DNA from 2 places in the Neobacillus sp. Soil_C_43 genome. Region 2 is predicted to be linked to the other one. Evidence: riboswitches for the same ligand, from Rfam matches in the RefSeq annotation. Region 2 holds a riboswitch; the other holds the start of a gene.
The links. A riboswitch is a leader RNA that binds a small molecule or an ion and turns the genes downstream of it on or off. The one in region 2 is predicted to bind preQ1.

Region 1 (3,572 bases), on a different contig from region 2:
CAGACACCTTCATCCATTCGATCCTCACAGAATGGCAAAATCGATTTTCTACCGAATACAATGAATCCGATTCTATTTCTCTCGTCTCAACGATTGAAAATATATTTCATAAGCTTCTAGCAGAAAAATCGGCAGCTACTTTTCTTGACCACCAGGCCATTCAATCATTTTTTTCACGAATGATGGATCAGGCATTGTTAACACAAAGCTGGGAAGAACAAAATAAAAAGTGGATTAAAAATATGATCGTCACAAATATCATTCCCATGAAGTGGGCGGCTGTGGTTAAAAAGGAACTGGAGAATTATCAAATTGAAAGTATTGTCTGTTCAGACGATTATGCAGTAGACACCCACTTAATCGACATGTGTTCCAATTTAAAAGCCAGCCAAATCGGCCATCTTTCATCAGCGATTAATAAACTAATCGGCACAGGCGAGGAGGAAAGTGACATTGTTCAGGTACCTTGTCTGAATGATGTGTTACTTGTTTGTGTACGGGAGCCTGGAACGACGATTACAGAACATCAATGTGATTTTATTAGAGGCATGTATCTTCGACAGTTAAAGCTCCAACAGCTTGAGAGCAGGATGGAATGGAAGGATGGTTCTCTTCTCTTCTTACAGCATTTGTTACGTGCACGGAGCGTGGATGATGCCGTAAAGGCGATTACAAAGGGATTAGTCGACTATATGCCATTTAATCGCTGTGGGTTGTTTTTGTATAATCATTACGAAGATAAAGGGATTGGTGTTTCGGGCTATAATGTCAGCATTCCTTCTGTGCAGCAAATCCAAGAAGAAATATTAGGGCTCTCTTTAATAGAAAAATATTTAAACTCGTTAACCCATTCGCAGCCGCTTTACTTTTCTAATGCCTTAGATGTGTTACCAAAAAAATATGTAAATGAATTTCAACTTCGCTCATTAGTGGTGTTACCCATCTTTGTTCCTACAAAAAGCAAACTGCTTGGTATTGCTCTATTAGACCAAGGTGAAAATTCGCATTTTGATATCAGCATGCAAACCTTATCGACGCTCATCAAATTTGGGCATTATGCCGGGGAATTGTTATATTCTATATGGGATGAAACCCTTCACCAGTTTGGCGGGACGCACTCTGTCTTAACCATGCGTGAAAAAGAGGTATTACAACTGATCGCCGGGGGTGCATCTATCAATGAAGCCGCTGAAAAACTCCATCTGAGCAGTTATACCGTACGAGATTATATATCCGTTATCATTCAGAAACTAGAAGCTAAAAATCGGACGGATGCCGCTGTTAAAGCCATAAAAATGAAACTCATTTCATAAAAGGAGCAACTGCTAGCAGCTGCTCCTTTTACGCATTAACGCATCGGGGGACTGTCCCCAAATTTAGCGGTTATCAATTTTTTCAGGGTATAGATCATGGTTCATCATACGATGATCAGCCATTTGCTCGTATTTTGTCCCTGGTCTGCCGTAGTTGCAGTAAGGGTCAATGGAGATTCCGCCTCTTGGCGTGAATTTGCCCCATACTTCAATATAGCGAGGGTCCATTAACTTAATTAAATCATTCATGATAATATTCATGCAGTCTTCATGGAAATCTCCATGATTACGGAAGCTGAAAAGATAAAGCTTAAGCGATTTGCTTTCCACCATCTTTTGATCCGGTATATAGCTGATATAAATTGTAGCAAAGTCAGGTTGCCCTGTTTTTGGACAAAGACTTGTAAACTCAGGAAAATTGAATTTCACGAAGTAATCACGGTTCGGGTGTTTATTATCAAACGCCTCTAGAACCTCTGGCGTGTATTCAAATAAATACTTTGTTCCTTGATTTCCTAGTAATGTTACACCTTCTAATTCAGCTTCTGTTCTTCCTTCTGCCATTGTTAGTCCTCCTTATATAACCCGGTTATAACTATAAGAAAGAAATAAAAAACCATATCCTAAGGATATGGTTGAATTCTCCATTTCCATAGTTTTTTATAGAGGGTGTCTGCTATGAACCTCTCCCAAGTATTCGGGTATCCATGTAATTAATTTCATAGTAACTATAGTTAATTTTGCGTCCACTGTCAATCAGCATTTTATTGGAAACCTTGAGAAGGATAGAGTATAAAGGTACAATAATACTAAATATAATGAAGGAGGTAGTATGCCATGTGGAAAGAATTTAAACAATTTGCCATGAAGGGCAATGTGATTGATTTAGCAGTCGGGGTTATTATTGGGGGGGCATTTGGAAAAATTGTTTCTTCACTAGTTGCCGATGTTATTATGCCATTAGTAGGTCTACTCTTAGGAGGCGTAGAATTTACAAAACTTATGGTAAAAATAGGGGGAGCCCAACTAAAGTATGGACAATTCATCCAAAATGTGGTGGATTTCTTCATTATTGCCTTCTCCATTTTCCTATTTGTCAAATTCATTAATCGCTTTAAAAAGAAAGAGGAACCCGCTGTGGTTGTAGCAAAAATTGACCGCCAAGAAGAACTTTTAGCTGAAATTCGCGACTTATTAAAGGAAGATCGAGATATTTTAAGAAAAAATGAAACATCTTGACCTCTTGTACGTATATTCTAATAACAAATAAATTTAGAGGTGAAAAACTTGTATACTCAAACATCTACTGAGTTTATGCCATCCGTATTACGGACATTTGCTCTATCGCTTGCTATCGCTTTCTTAGGCACGATGGCTGGTGCGTTTGTAGTACCACCGGCACTCTTTATCCCATTAATGATTGTAGAATTTGTGATGCTTATGGCTGCATTCTTTTTTAGACGAAAAAAAGCCATCTCGTACTCATTCCTTTATGTCTTTACCTTTATTTCAGGAATCACACTATATCCAATCGTCGCTCATTATCTAGCGACAGCAGGAGCCAACGTAGTAGTTATGGCCTTTGCAAGTACTACCGTTGTCTTTACGGGTATTTCTATTTATGCCGCAAAATCAAAACGTAATTTCTCGTTTTTAGGTGGATTTTTACTTGCTGCCCTGCTTGCTTTAGTAGCCATCTCCATCTTTAATATTTTCTTCCCGTTAAGCTCAACAGGAATGCTGGCTTACTCCTTTATTGGTGTAGTCGTATTTAGCGGGTATGTACTTTTTGATATCAGCCGAATGAAGCATTACGGTGTAAGAGCAGAAGAAGTTCCATTGATGGCCTTAAACTTATACCTTGATTTTATTAACCTATTTATCAGCATTCTTCGTATCTTGGGTATTCTCTCAAGTAAAGATTAATAGTAAAAGGAGCTTGGATCACATTCCAAGCTCCTTTTTTGCAACTAATTATTGATTAAGGTTAATCCCCGGTTAATCATTTGTTTAACAGATAAGTCCCAAGCAGCATTTTGTAGTTTATCCATAACAACGTTTACATTTTGATGAATGGCATCATTCCGTTTATAAAGTTCGAGAATCTCTAAGCGCAGCAACCACTCTTTGGGATATCGGTCATCTAAGATGGCTAAAACTTCCCCTACAAGGGCCGCACTTTGTTCATCCCAAATCGAGCCTTCACGTATGTGGCGAATCTCTTCATATAAATTTTCCAGTTCATTCCATTCTTGCTTA
Region 2 (3,572 bases):
GATAACTCATAATTCTTTCGGTATCTGTCATATGACCTAGAACTTCTTTGATACTCCATTTAGTTGGGGCATAACGAAAATGCCCATCTTCATCCGAAATTCCGTCAAAAAGTTCAATCGTACTTTTTAAATCCTCACTTAAAATCGCTAATAGGTCTCCTTCGGGAACCAGATTCACATAGGGTACATAATATTCAGGATACTCACTAGTTAAAGGACGTTGTAACAAATTAGTCTCTCCCTCCAAATTGTAATCATCTACTACTACTTTATTCCTTTTTGCAAAGAAATACCAAATAAAAACAACCTGAATTGGATTATTTTAGAAAATAAATACTTGTACATAGAATTACTTTGTATTATGATTTAGATATACATAGAGATTCTATGCTTCTGAGGGGGAATAATTAGTGAGTAAGAATATAGTAATAATTATTGTGTTTATCCTTTTTATAAGTTCGATATTTTTATTTTTAAGACCACATTTTCCTCGGTCATTTCAACATCAGTTTACGGAACATACCGATCTACATAATGAGAATATTAATGGATTCTATCTATTTGATGATATTCATTCGGACCGGTTTATTAGTTTTTATGGTGAACAGAAGTATAAAGGTAGAGACACAGAGACTTTCAGATATTACAAAATTCAGGATGGACTTGAGATTGCTACAAATGAACAGGGCGGTATTTTTCGCTTTATCGTAGAAAGCTCGGGGATACCTACCGCAAAAGGAATTGAAGTTGGGGATTCAATATCAAAGGCGAAAAAGGCATATGGGGAGAATTTTTATGAACGTACTGAGCAAGGGGCAGATATACTAGGTTACGTGGATCAGAAGAACGATCAATCTATTGAATTTTGGTACGGGCAGAATGGTATTCTTTTTTACAGATTAGATAATAATTCTATGAATTAATTCAAAAAAGAGTCAATGCGTTTGCAGCAACTCTTTTTTTGTTTAGACGATTTTATCAAATCGAACACGCTTATTAATCACATACATCACTGGCATACCCACAGCCATAACCACAAATTCACCAACTGCGGTTGTTAACCAAGTGAACATAAATGGCAGGTCAAATGCTAAATGCAGCTCAAGAGCAATTAAAAACATGGTAAACGTGAAGACGAGTGTATTCACAATCATACGTGTCCATAAGCCCTTGATATATTTTGCACAGGCAATCGTGATTAACAAGGCAATCACGGATTGACCGACACCGAAAATAAGGTCATAGGCCTTCATCGGTGAAAAGAACAAATTTGTTAAAAACACACCAAGAACAATTCCATAGATATATTTTTTGTTAAAAACAACTAGATGATTGAACATCTCGGATACGCGAAACTGAACTTGGGTAAACCCAAACGGCTGGATTAAAGCAGAGACAGCAATGTACAATGCTGCTACAATACCGTTTACGACAATTGTATTAACTTTCATATATAATTAACTCCTTAGTTTTTTTGTGTGGGAGGTTCTCGAACCACAATATTTTCAGCCAAATTAATATATTAATATAAATAGAATTACTCGTCAATTCCACGTGAAGTTCTAGGCTAATAGTGCACAAATTTAAAGGACCTTTTTTGTGCCACGCTATTCAAAAATAATTACAGGAAATTTTTACATAAATAATAAAAATCCGTGCATGATAAAAAGAAAAAAGGAATGGCGTATTATTATGAAACAAAATAAATTGTTTTTACTCGCAATGATGCTGATACCTTGGTTATCACTGCCACTCCTAGGAAAGCGGTCCTTCAAGAGATTTTACCCGGGTGCTTTGTTTATCTTCGTTTGGGTCCTTTTTGAGAGTTATTTTTCGAAAAAGTGGCTATGGTGGAGATTTTATGAAAAACTCATTCCAAAAACAATGGGCGAACTCCCCTTTATGATAGGTCCATTTTTTGTGGGATCATTATGGATCTTAAAGTTCACATTCGGAAACTTCTTCCGATACTTACTATTGAACCTTATTCTTGACACCCTTTTTGCCTTTCCTGGGATGATTGCGTTAAGAAGAATGGGGATTGTTTCACTTGTTAGCATGAAGCACTATCAAATGGGACTCTTATTTTTCATAAAATCAGTCATTATGTATGGATTCCAAAGTATGATTGAAAAAATGAGAAAAAAACCAAAATCGCTTATTCAGAAAATATTCACTAAATAAGCTGACTATTAAGTCGGCTTTTTCTGTGTTCGCAAATAAACTGGCTTTTTTCGCAAATAAACTGCTACTTTACGCAAATAAACCATTCATTATCGCAAATAAACTTACTATCCTCGCAAATAAAAGGTGATAGAATAATAGGAAAACGTACAGCCTTTGGTACTCTCCATTCCCATAAACTAATCAAAGAATTAAGAGAGAAGCATAATAGACGGCCAGCATTTTTAGACGAACTTGGAAAGATAAAATAATATAATATATTGAATTAAAAGGGGGCCTCCATCATACTGCACCATTTAGAAATCTACGTTTCGAACCTAGCAAAGACAACCGAATTTTGGGGATGGTTTTTAACTGAATTAGGATATGAAAAGTATCAAAACTGGGATTCAGGTATTAGTTGGAAATACAGAGATACCTATCTTGTATTTGTACAAGTGGAAAAGAGATTCATGGATGTCCCTTACCACCGCGCTAGAGTCGGCTTAAATCATCTGGCATTTCATGCAGAATCGCAAGAGCAGGTTGATCAAATCACAGAACAGTTAAAAGAAAAAGGGATATCTATTCTTTATCAGAATCGACACCCGTTTGCAGGTGGAAATTCACATTATGCTGTATTTTTTGAAGACCCTGATCGTATAAAAGTGGAATTAGTTGCGCCTAAATTAGGCAAAGACCCTTCTGGAAATTGATGTAATTTTATCTATTCCGTGATGTAAATCACAAAATACCATTCAAGGAAGCTTTATAATTATCTGAAATAGGGGAAAAATAAAGGATGGATGGTGAAGGAATTGGATTATAATTTTAAATCTCTATATAGTGAAATTGGTGGACAAGAGACCATTGACAAGCTTGTTAATGCCTTTTATCCACGAGTATATGAAGACCCAGAATTAAGACCTTTATTTGAAGGGGACATGGAAGAAATCAAGCGGAAGCAGAGAATGTTTCTTCCACAATTTTTAGGAGGTCCTGCTTTATACAGCCAGGAATTTGGACCACCTGCCATGAGAGAGCGGCATTTACCATTTGAAGTAACCCCAAGAAGAGCGGTCTGTTGGCTACGCTGTATGAGAGAAGCCTTTCAGGAAATTGGACTCGATCAAAACCCAGCAGGACTAGCCTTTTATGATCGTTTAACGCAGGTTGCTGGCATAATGGTAAACAGTCCTGACAGAGACTAATTAATTTGCGAATTAACAAAAATCCTTACCTGTACTTAACCAGGGTGAGGATTTTTTTATATCCAATAAAATTAACCCCTTTCATTTTTTATGGTATAGTGTGGTTGTTTATAGTGAGGAGGATTCCAATTGAAAACAAATGACCAATGGTGGAAGAAAAGCGTTGTTTATCAAATATACCCAAGAAGCTTTATGGAT

Region 1: linked by a shared signal. The riboswitch ahead of queF (preQ(1) synthase) and the one ahead of AC3A54_RS21810 (QueT transporter family protein) in region 2 are both predicted to bind preQ1.

What each region holds. Positions count from the first base shown of each region.
Region 1 is NZ_JBDGJV010000024.1:11,772-15,343, forward strand. It holds gene AC3A54_RS22845 (LuxR C-terminal-related transcriptional regulator) at 1-1,313, shown strand, start outside; gene queF (preQ(1) synthase) at 1,377-1,877, opposite strand; PreQ1 riboswitch class I at 1,960-2,006, opposite strand; gene mscL (large conductance mechanosensitive channel protein MscL) at 2,151-2,552, shown strand; gene AC3A54_RS22860 (Bax inhibitor-1/YccA family protein) at 2,601-3,239, shown strand; gene AC3A54_RS22865 (aromatic amino acid hydroxylase) at 3,284-3,572, opposite strand, start outside.
Region 2 is NZ_JBDGJV010000021.1:25,232-28,803, reverse strand. It holds gene AC3A54_RS21820 (DinB family protein) at 1-229, opposite strand, end outside; gene AC3A54_RS21815 (hypothetical protein) at 411-923, shown strand; gene AC3A54_RS21810 (QueT transporter family protein) at 966-1,451, opposite strand; PreQ1 riboswitch class I at 1,460-1,504, opposite strand; gene AC3A54_RS21805 (hypothetical protein) at 1,693-2,184, shown strand; gene AC3A54_RS21800 (VOC family protein) at 2,469-2,879, shown strand; gene AC3A54_RS21795 (globin domain-containing protein) at 2,970-3,374, shown strand; gene AC3A54_RS21790 (glycoside hydrolase family 13 protein) at 3,504-3,572, shown strand, end outside.